2 regions of the Paraburkholderia sabiae genome follow, and region 1 is predicted to be linked to the other one. Evidence: predicted binding sites of a transcription regulator. Region 1 holds the regulator's gene; the other holds the start of a gene.

Region 1 (5,640 bases):
TCTTGCCGCGCGCGAGCAGCGAACGCAGCCGTTCCCAGATCAGATGACGCGCCTGCGGATCGAGTCCCGTGGTCGGTTCGTCCATGATCAGCACGTCGGGGTCGTTGATAAGCGCGCGCGCCAGCGTCAGACGCCGCTTCATGCCGCCCGACAGTTCACCGACGCGCGCATCGGCCTTGCTTTCGAGCCGCGCGAATTCGAGCAACGTCGGCACCATCGCGCGACACTGCGCGGCCGAGAGTCCGAAGTAGCGGCCGAACACGAGCAGGTTTTCTCGAACGGTGAAGTCGGGATCGAGATTGTCGAACTGCGGCACCACACCGACGCGCGCCCGAGCGAAACGCGAGCGGCCCGGAATCGGTTCGCCGCACAGACGGATGCGGCCCGCATCGGGCGCGGCGATGCCGAGGAGCATGCGCAGCGTGGTCGTCTTGCCCGCGCCGTTCGGACCGAGCAGTCCAAAGCATTCGCCGGCGCGCACATGAAACGACAGGCCATCGACGACAATCTTCTCGCCGTAACGCTTTTCGACCTGATGGAATTCGATTGCAGCTTCGGACATACGAGACGAAGGCTCCCTGAATGTGTGCGCGTCCATGTGATGCATGTAGCAATCCATGCGGCGGCTGCCTATTTTAGGGCATCGGGTCCATCTCGTTTGGCGCCTGAATGCGCATTCGTGGCGGATCGCGTGCACGATCTTGCAGCGCGTCATGCCTGACTGCGCGGTCTGTCGCACTTAGCGTTTTCCATCCCTTGCATGTGGAATTGCGGCGCACCATGATGCAAGTGAGACCGCGATGGTCGCGGGGAGGGGGAAGCGAAATGGCCAGCTACAACAAGATTCTGCTGTGCTACGACGGCTCACGCGAAGGCCGCAAGGCACTGCGCGTCGGCGCGAATCTGGCAATGGACCTGGGTGCGGAAACGCATTTGCTGTCGGTGGTCGACATGCGATCGAGCATTGCGCAAAGCGCGGGCCTGTTGACGGACGTGGCGTGCGGCAGCTTCGAGAAGACCGCACGCGAGATTCTGCAGGAAGGTGTCGACTGGCTCACCGAGCGCGGCGTCAAGGCGACGGGACACTTTGCGTTTGGTCATCCGATCGACGAGATCGCGTCATTGGCCAGCGAACTGCATGTCGATCTCGTCGTCGTCGGGCATCGATGCCGCACCGGGTTGTCGCGCTGGTGGATGGGCGCGGGCAACACACCACTGCTCGACCGCGTGTCGTGCAGCATTCTGGTCGCCTGTTCGTCGGCGGCTGAAGAGGAGCAGGCGGCCGCCTGAAACGGCCGCCTTGATACGTTGATGCGTGCGTCAGCCGTTCAGATCGACGGCTGACAGTTTCCACGTAAACAGATTCTGGCGACGGAAGATCGCCGAATAGCGCGTGTCGCCGACACCGTGCTGATAGCTCACGACGAACTCGTTGATGCCGCGGTAGCCTGCCGTCGTTTGCGGCGGCTGCGGCGGCGTTTTGCCATTGCTGCCATTGCCGTTCGCTGCGCCTGATCCGGGCGCAGGCGTTGGCGATGGATTCTCAGCGGGCTTGCCCGTCGAGTTATCGGTCTGTGCAGCGGGCGGCGGAGGCGGGCGCTCGCCGGGTTCGCCGCGCGGCGGCATGCCATTAAGCAACGCAGCGACGCCGTCAGGCGTTGCATACGCATCGACGAGCGGTCCAATCAACGCCACTCCGATCATCGCGCCGATCGCGGCAAGCGGATTGCCGTTGTGCTGGACATCGAGACGGCGTGTGAGCAGCCCCGTGACCTGCAGCTTGAGACTGTCGCGCAACGCCGGATAGTCGACGTACTCGTTGACCGTCTCGACGTCGCGCGAGTCGGCGGCGCGTTTGAGCCGGTCGAGCGCGATATACGGCGACGCATACGCATAACCCAGCGCGGCGATGACGACGATCGCAATCAACGCGATCAGAAGCGGCCGGGCAACCCCGCCTTTCATGCGAACCAGACCTGCCATTGTGCGGGACACTCCGTTTTCAGTTTCGATCTGATGTGGACCCGATCGGCGTTGAAACGATCCCGCGAAGATTGCAAGCAAGCGTTACGCGGCAACGATGAAACCGATGGCCGCTTACGCTGCCTGCTTGGCCAGCTGATCGCCTTGCTCTGCGATCGCGCGATCGATCATGTTGCACACGGCGTCGACGGTGCCGACCATGATGAGTCGCGACGGGCCGTGATAGACACGCACGGGTGCGCGGCGCGCAGGTTCTGCGTTGAGCGCCGAGTTCAGCGACACGCGTGCGAACGCCGGCTGCGCGGACGGCAGCGGTTGCGCTTCGTCATCGAACAGCGATGCCGTGCGATCAGCGACGTTCGACGCAAGCGCCGTCAGCGAACCGCAGGGAACGAGATTGCGCAGATGGCGCAGACGACCGAACTGGCGAAAAGGCAGCAAGCGGGCAAAGCGTTCCATGAGTCTCTCCAGACAGTGTTCAGCTAATTAGAATTCCGACGGCCGGATCAGCCCGACCGCGATGCCTTCCAGCGCGAATTCCGCGCTGCCGGCCTGAACAAAAATATTTTCGTAATCGGGGTTCTCGGCGATCAGCTCGATGCCGTTCGGCCGGCGCTTCAGGCGCTTCACGGTCACGTCGTCACCCAGACGCGCAACGATGATCTGGCCGTCTTTCGCTTCGCTCTTTTTCTGCACGGCGAGCAGGTCGCCGTCGAAGATGCCCGCGTCGCGCATCGACAGGCCGCGGACCTTCAGCAGGTAGTCGGGCTTGCTCGAGAAGAGCGACGGGTCGCACGTATAGGTCTGCGAGATGTGTTCTTGCGCAAGGATCGGACTACCCGCGGCCACGCGGCCCACGAGCGGCAGCGACAGCTGCATGATGCTGGCGTGCGGCAGCGTGAACTGGTGCGGCAGGTCGTCCTGATTCGTGATCAGCCGGATGCCGCGCGAAGCGCCCGCCGCCAGTTCGATCACGCCTTTACGCGCCAACGCCCGCAGATGTTCTTCCGCCGAGTTCGCCGAGCTGAAACCGAGCTCGGCCGCGATCTCGGCGCGCGTGGGCGGGAAGCCCGAGCGCTCGATGGCGCGGCGGATCAGATCGAAAACCTGCTGCTGACGTGCGGTGAGTTTGGTCATTGGCGCCACTGTATGGATAGACAGGTGACTGTATTTTTATACAGTATTCGGCGCATTTCAAGCTTTACTTTAAGTTCATCGCTGCGGGTGTCGCGTGAGCGTCGAAAGCGGGCGCTGCAACGGCTTCCGGGATGCTTCGGCGGACGCCAGGCGTTCCTTTACCACTATTGCGTATTAAAAAATGAAGAAACATTATTTTTAATGATGTAAGCCGTTGGATAGACTGGCCTCCACTGATGCAACAACAACGCACACGCCGCGCAAGAGCCGCTTCCCGCAAGCGAAACGGCGAATCGCGGCAGTCAGCGGAAACAGGCAGAAACGGGCAGAAGCCGGAAGTCAATCCAACAAGACGGAGAAGGTCGATGGGTATTCGGAATACGGGGTTTGCAGGAGCAGGGAAGGCGAAGCGGTTGATCGCGGCGCTCGCGCTGGGCGCGGCGTCGGCGTTCGGGATGGTCGTGCAGGCGCACGCCGATACGACGCTGCTGAACGTGTCCTACGATCCGACCCGCGAGCTGTATCAGGACGTCAATCAGGCGTTCGGCAAGGAATGGAAGGCGAAGACGGGCGAATCGGTCACGTTCAAGCAGTCGCACGGCGGCTCGGGCGCACAGGCGCGATCCGTGCTCGACGGCCTGCAGGCCGACGTCGTGACGCTTGCGCTCGCTTATGACATCGACGCGCTCTCGAACAAGGGGCTCATCGACAAGAACTGGCAGAAGCGTCTGCCCGACAACGCGTCGCCGTACACGTCGACGATCGTGTTCCTCGTGCGCAAGGGCAACCCGAAGCACATCAAGGATTGGGACGATCTCGTGAAGCCGGGCGTGTCGATCGTGACGCCGAACCCGAAGACGTCGGGCGGCGCGCGTTGGAACTACCTTGCGGCGTGGGCGTACGCGGCGCATCTGCCGGGCGGCAACGACCAGAAGGCGAAGGAATTCGTCTCGAAGCTGTACAAGAATGCGGGCGTGCTCGACTCCGGCGCGCGCGGCGCGACGACGAGCTTCGTGCAGCGCGGCATCGGCGACGTGCTGATCGCGTGGGAAAACGAAGCGTTCCTGTCGATCAAGGAATTCGGCACGGACAAGTTCGAGGTCGTCGTGCCGTCGGCGAGCATTCTGGCCGAGCCGCCCGTCGCGGTGGTGGACAAGGTGGTCGACAAGCACGGCACGCGCAAGCTCGCCGAGGCGTATCTGAACTTCCTCTATAGCGAAGAGGGGCAGGAGATCGCGGCGAAGAACTTCTACCGTCCGCGTTCGAACAAGGTGCCCGCCGACCTGACGTCGAAGTTTCCGAAGCTGAAGCTGTACACGGTCGACGATTCGTTCGGCGGCTGGACGAATGCGCAGAAGACGCACTTTGCCGATGGCGGCGTGTTCGATTCGATTTACCAGCCGCAGTGAAGCAACGCGGCAGTGAAGTTTGAGCAAGGCGCGCCCTCGGGCGCGCTTTCGGCAATGTGCGTTCAGCCGAACGCGGCAGCACGCGCAATGCAACGCATTAACCTGAAAGAGCCTTTCGCATGACGACGTTGACCTTTCGCAAGCCAAGCGCGATACCCGGCTTCGGCCTGACGCTAGGCATTACGGTGGCGTATCTGAGCCTCGTGGTGCTGATTCCGCTCGCGGCCACTTTCCTCAAAACGGCGACGCTCGACTGGAGCCAGTTCGTCCGCGCCGTCAGTTCGCCGCGCGTGCTGGCGTCGTACCGGCTGACGTTCTTCTCGGCGCTCGGCGGCGCGTTGATCAACGCGCTGTTCGGCTTTCTGGTCGCGTGGGTGCTGGTGCGCTACCGGTTCCCGTTCAAGCGGATCGTCGATGCCGTCGTCGATCTGCCGTTCGCGCTGCCCACTTCAGTGGCGGGCATTTCGCTCGCGGCGATCTATTCGGGCAACGGCTGGATCGGCCAGTTTCTCGAACCGCTCGGCATCAAGATCGCGTTCACGCCTGTCGGTGTGCTGGTCGCGCTGACCTTCATCGGCTTGCCGTTCGTCGTGCGGACAGTGCAGCCCGTGCTCGAAGAGTTCGAGCGCGAGCAGGAAGAAGCGGCCGCGTGCCTCGGCGCGTCGCGCTGGCTGACGTTCCGGCGCGTCGTGCTGCCCGCCGTGTTTCCGGCGCTGCTGACGGGTTTCGCGCTCGCGTTCGCGCGCGCGTTGGGCGAATACGGCTCCGTGATTTTCATCGCGGGCAACGTGCCGATGAAGTCCGAGATCACGTCGCTGCTGATCATTACGAAGCTCGAACAGTACGACTACGCGGGCGCAACGGCGCTGGCCGTCGTGATGCTGGTCGTGTCGTTCCTGATGCTGCTGCTGATCAACACGCTGCAGTGGTATCTGCAACGGCGCACGAGCCGCGGACGCACCGCGCCGACCGTCGCGCCTTCAACGACCGTTGTTGCAGGAGGTGCGCAATGAGCCAGGATTCCGCCGTGCTGTCGAGCGCTACGCCGAACAACGCGAATGCCGCGCGCCGTCCCGATCCCGTGACCGAGCCGCGCGTCGTGCGCTGGATC
Region 2 (5,640 bases), 2.1 Mb from region 1:
GATCCATCTGCTTGGCGAGCGCTGCCTGGATCCAGTCGCGCACCGCGCTGCGCGCGACGTCGCCCAATTCGACGGGCGCAAAAACCTGCCCGGACATGCGGTTCTCCGCGCGCGCCAGCGCGAGCAACTGTGTGACGAGGCGCGCCGCGTGTTCAGAACTCGTCGCGATCTGCTCGAGCGAACGATGCACCTCCGACGACGCCTCCTGTCGCAGCGCCAGTTCCGCCTGCGTGCGCAAGCCTGCGAGCGGCGTTTTCATCTGATGCGCGGCATCGGCGATGAAGCGCTTCTGCAGTTCCATGTTCTGTTCGAGGCGCGTCAGCAAGTCATTGAAGGACGTGACGAGCGGCTCGATTTCGGGCGGCGCGCGACGTGCTTCGAGCGGCGACAGATCGTCGGGGCGGCGCGCGCGGATATGCGCCTGCAGCGCGTGCAGTGGCGCGAGACCGCGCGACAGCCCGAACCACACAAGAAGAATGGCGAGCGGCAGGATCACGAACTGCGGCAGGATCACGCCTTTGATGATGTCGTTGGCGAGCGCACTGCGTTTGTCGAGCGTTTCGGCCACCTGCACCAGCACGGGCTGCGCGCCCGGCGTCTGCGGAAACTCGACGGTCGTGTACGCGACGCGGATGTCATTGCCGCGCAGCATGTCGTCGCGAAACTCGACGATCCCCGGCTGCGGCCGGTCTTCCTCGCGCGGCAGCGGCATATCGCGATCGCCCGTCACGAGTTCGCCACGCGTGCCGAGCACCTGATAGAACACGCTGTCTATATTGTCGGCACGCAGAAAGTCGCGCGTCGAATCGGGCAGCGTCAGTTCGGCGACGCCGTTCACCGGGTGAATCTGCCGTGCGAGCACATAGGCGTCCGTTTCCAGCGCGCGATCGAACGGTCCGTTCGCGATCGACTTCGCGACCAGATACGTGACAGCCAGGCTCATCGGCCACAGCAGCAGCAGCGGGGCGAGCATCCAGTCGAGGATTTCCCCGAACAGCGAACGCGGACGCGTTTCCGCCTGCGCCTCGGTTTCATCGGGCGGCGCAAACGGATTGGCGTAGCGCGCGTCGCGGATTTCGTCGAGATCCGCCGCGTGCGCCGTGGCGCGTGGTGCGCGGACGGACATGGAGCGCCTTACTTGAAGTAGTGGCTAGCGGGCATGGCAGCGGACGCGTCGGAAGACTCGGCCCCGGTTGTCTGCGGCGTTGGCTGAGCGGGCGTCGTCTTCTCGAGACAGTAACCCAGCCCGCGCACGGTGATGATGCGCACGCCGCTCGGCTCGATCTTCTTGCGCAGCCGGTGCACGTAGACTTCGATCGCGTTGTTGCTGACCTCTTCGCCCCATTCGCACAGATGGTCGACCAGCTGTTCTTTCGACACCAGCCGCCCGATCCGCTGCAACAGGACTTCGAGCAATCCTAGCTCACGCGCCGACAGATCAATAACCTGCTCGTTGGCATAGGCAATTCGACCGACCTGGTCGAACGACAGCGAGCCATGCTTGACGACGGTCGGCCCGCCGCCCGCGCCACGCCGCGTCAGCGCACGCACGCGCGCTTCGAGTTCGTTGAGCGCGAAGGGCTTGGCCATGTAGTCGTCGGCGCCGAGATCGAGGCCCTTCACGCGTTCGTCGACGCTGTCGGCCGCGGTCAGGATCAGCACGGGGAGATTCGAATTGCGCGCGCGCAGCCGCCGCAGCACTTCGAGGCCGGACATTTTCGGCAGGCCGAGATCGAGGATGAGCAGGTCGAAAGTCTGCATCGACAGCGCGGTGTCGGCTTCCGCGCCCGTCTTCACATGGTCGACGGCGTATGCCGATTGGCGGAGTGATCGGACGAGACCGTCCGCGAGTATGCTGTCGTCTTCGGCAATGAGAATTCGCATGATGCGCCCTGCCCGGCCGGCACCGGGGCGCTCCGGCGCACAGCGTCTCCGAAAAATTTTGTGGGTAGTCGGGTGTTGTCCGTTTGCACATGTGGACGTCCGCATGCGAAACGTGCTTGCCAAAACTACTGTTTTTTTATACAGTGTCTGCGTTTAGCGTGCTGGTTGTTGAGCCCGGGCTCGAAACGGCCGGCGCACCTGCCTCAGACGCCGTTCATCATAGCAAAGGACGATTCATGGAAGAAAGCAAGAAAGGCTCGGCTGGACTGACTGCGGAAAAGAGCAAGGCACTCGCTGCCGCGCTTGCGCAGATCGAAAAGCAGTTCGGCAAAGGGTCGGTCATGCGGCTCGGCCAGGGTGAGGCAGTTGAAGACATTCAGGTGGTCTCCACGGGATCGCTGGGCCTCGACATCGCGCTGGGCGTTGGCGGTCTGCCGCGTGGCCGTGTGGTGGAAATCTACGGACCGGAATCGTCGGGTAAGACGACGCTGACGCTTCAGGTCGTTGCCGAAATGCAGAAGCTCGGCGGCACGGCAGCGTTCATCGACGCGGAACACGCACTCGACATTCAATACGCGCAAAAGCTCGGCGTGAACGTCAGCGAACTGCTGGTTTCGCAGCCGGACACGGGCGAACAGGCGCTCGAAATCGCGGACGCACTCGTGCGTTCGGGTTCGATCGACATGATCGTGATCGACTCGGTCGCGGCGCTCGTGCCGAAGGCTGAAATCGAAGGCGAAATGGGCGACTCGCTGCCGGGTCTGCAAGCGCGTCTGATGTCGCAGGCGCTGCGTAAGCTGACGGGCACGATCAAGCGCACGAACTGCCTCGTGATCTTCATCAACCAGATCCGCATGAAGATCGGCGTGATGTTCGGCAACCCGGAAACCACCACGGGTGGTAACGCGCTGAAGTTCTACGCATCGGTGCGTCTGGACATTCGCCGTATCGGTTCGATCAAGAAGAACGACGAAGTGATCGGCAACGAAACGCGCGTGAAGGTCGTGAAGAACAAGGTCTCGCCGCCGTTCCGCGAAGCGATCTTCGACATCCTGTACGGCGAGGGCATTTCGCGTCAGGGCGAAATCATCGATCTCGGCGTGCAGGCGAAGATCGTCGACAAGGCGGGCGCCTGGTACAGCTACAACGGCGAACGTATCGGTCAAGGCAAGGACAACGCGCGTGAATTCCTGCGCGAAAACGCAGACATCGCGCGTGAGATCGAAAACCGTATCCGCGAATCGCTCGGCGTGAACGCAATGCCGGCGGGCGCTGCCGTCAGTGCCGACGAGGAAGTGGGCGAAGAGGAGTAATCGTCGCGTGATACGCAAGGGCCGCTCTGCTTCCCCGGTTGCGGGTGAAGGACGCAATACGGGCGGCCCGCGTGACGACGAGGCATTCGAATCGTCGTCACGTTCTTCTTCAAGCTCGTCTGCTGCAACGCCGACTGCTTCTACAGCGGCATCGTCTTCATACGGCTCATCGTCGGATGACGACTTCGATCCGTTCGAATCCTTCGACGCTCATGATCGAGCCGCAGGCGTTGGCCCATCTTCGCGTGGCCGGGTCTCGAACGTCGGCAGCGCTGACAGCGCCAGCAGCACCGACTCCGGCGAAACAACCTACACGCGCTCGCGTCGCCAACCAGGCGAAGCCAAATCCGCTGACAAAGCAAACCGCGCTTCAAACCGTCCCGTACGTTCGCTCAAAGGCCGCGCACTTGGGTATCTTTCGCGCCGCGAGTACAGTCGCGCGGAGTTGTCGCGTAAGCTCGCGCCCTACGCGGAAGAGGGCGATTCGATCGACACCTTGCTGGATTCGCTCGAACGCGAAGGCTGGCTGTCGAACTCCCGTTTCGCCGAAAGCCTGATTCACCGGCGTGCGTCGCGCATGGGCGCCGGTCGCATCGTCAACGAACTCAAGCGGCATGCCGTCGGGCAGGAACTCGTCGAAGAAGTCAGCGCGCAGCTGCGTGAAACCGAACTGGCGCGCGCCCGAGCCGTCTGGCGCAAGAAGTTCGGCTCGTTGCCCGAGACACCGAATGAACGTGCGAAACAGGCGCGTTTTCTCGCGACGCGAGGCTTCTCGCAGGGCATCATCGGGAAAATTCTCAAGGGCGTCGACGAAGACTTCGCGTCGGAATAGCCTGTCAGGCACATGCGTCGCGCAATTGATGCGCCGCAAGAAGCACTGCGCCGAAATGTCGCGCGCCAGGAGCGCTGAAAGCCCGCCCATCACGCCCCTGCGGGCTTCGGCCAGTCTCAAATACCCAGTATGCTAAAATTCAACGGTTCTTAAATCCGGCCTTTGTTCTCGCATGCCGCTTTCTCCGCCAGTGTCCCGACAGTTGCGCCATCGCCGCGCAATCCGAGCGGACGCATATGAGCGTGAAGATGGCCTGTGGGATATCGAGGCATGCCTCACCGACGAAAAGCCACGCGATGTGACGCTTGCGTCGGGTGTCCGGCCGAACGGCTCGCCGATCCATGAACTCTGGCTCCGCATCACGATCGATCGCAAGCTCAATGTCGTCGACGCCGAAGCGTCGTCCGACTGGGTTCCGTATCCCGGTCTGTGCGAAGCCTCCAATCCCGCCTATCGCGCCCTCATCGGGCTCAACCTTTTCCAGAACTTCCGTCGCGATGCTGCCCGTTTGCTGGCCGGCACGGCTGGTTGCACGCATCTCACCGAGTTGTGCGCAATCCTGCCGACTGCCGCCATTCAGGCATTCGCAGGCGACGTGTGGAACACGGACAAAGGCAGGCCGGGAAGCGGGGATGGATCGACGGACGACCAGGCCAACGGCACGCAGGGCAGCAACGGACGAGACGCCCAAGACAACGCTTCGAGCGCGCAAGCAGGCGAACAGGCAAGCGAGCAATCAAACGACAAGCCGCCATTCCAGTTGGGCCGCTGCCATGCGCTGCGGTTCGATGGCGAGGCGGTGCGACAGTTTTATCCGCGCTGGTACGGGCACGCGCCGCGTTCAGCGGATCGCGCGGATGCCGCAGCCGACGGACAGGCCGTGAAGACGGCGCGTCCCGAGTGAGCGGTCCAGGCGGAAGCGAAGTTCAATCCAACTCTCAGACTGAAGGGAATCACGCATGAAGATTCACGAGTACCAGGGTAAGGAAATCCTGCGGAAATTCGGAGTCGCGGTACCGCGCGGCAAGCCGGTCTTCTCGGTGGATGATGCGGTCAAGGCCGCTGAAGAGCTCGGTGGCCCGGTGTGGGTCGTCAAGGCTCAGATCCACGCGGGTGGCCGTGGCAAGGGTGGCGGCGTGAAGGTCGCGAAGTCGCTGGAACAGGTCCGCGAATACGCGAACCAGATCCTCGGCATGCAACTCGTCACGCACCAGACGGGCCCGGAAGGCCAGAAGGTGAATCGTCTGCTGATCGAAGAAGGCGCTGACATCAAGAAGGAACTGTATGTCGGTCTGGTGATCGATCGCGTGTCGCAAAAGGTCGTCGTGATGGCCTCGAGCGAAGGCGGTATGGACATCGAAGAAGTCGCAGCCAAGACGCCCGAAGCGATCCACAAGGTCGCCGTCGATCCGTCGAAGGGTCTGCTCGACGCGGAAGCCGACGATCTGGCGAAGAAGATCGGCGTGCCCGACGCTTCGATCCCGCAAGCTCGCACGATCCTGCAAGGCCTGTACAAGGCAACGTGGGAAACGGACGCATCGCTGGCCGAAATCAACCCGCTGATCCTGACGGGCGACGGCAAGGTGATCGCACTGGACGCCAAGTTCAACT

The links. The regulator LexA, encoded in region 1, represses DNA repair genes until DNA is damaged. The targets are predictions, from matches to a motif close to ACTGTATNNNNATACAGT.
Region 2: the regulator LexA is predicted to act here: its motif matches at 2,012-2,029, upstream of recA (recombinase RecA).

Annotation. Positions count from the first base shown of each region.
Region 1 covers NZ_CP125295.1:5,016,132-5,021,771, reverse strand. The annotation lists gene nodI (nodulation factor ABC transporter ATP-binding protein NodI) at 1-562, opposite strand, end outside; gene QEN71_RS22610 (universal stress protein) at 826-1,290, shown strand; gene QEN71_RS22605 (DUF2939 domain-containing protein) at 1,321-1,983, opposite strand; gene QEN71_RS22600 (hypothetical protein) at 2,098-2,442, opposite strand; gene lexA (transcriptional repressor LexA) at 2,470-3,120, opposite strand; gene QEN71_RS22590 (sulfate ABC transporter substrate-binding protein) at 3,486-4,529, shown strand; gene cysT (sulfate ABC transporter permease subunit CysT) at 4,649-5,542, shown strand; gene cysW (sulfate ABC transporter permease subunit CysW) at 5,539-5,640, shown strand, end outside.
Region 2 covers NZ_CP125295.1:521,491-527,130, forward strand. The annotation lists gene QEN71_RS02325 (sensor histidine kinase) at 1-1,126, opposite strand, end outside; gene QEN71_RS02330 (response regulator) at 1,135-1,884, opposite strand; gene recA (recombinase RecA) at 2,121-3,197, shown strand; gene recX (recombination regulator RecX) at 3,205-4,029, shown strand; gene QEN71_RS02345 (DUF2889 domain-containing protein) at 4,202-4,933, shown strand; gene sucC (ADP-forming succinate--CoA ligase subunit beta) at 4,989-5,640, shown strand, end outside.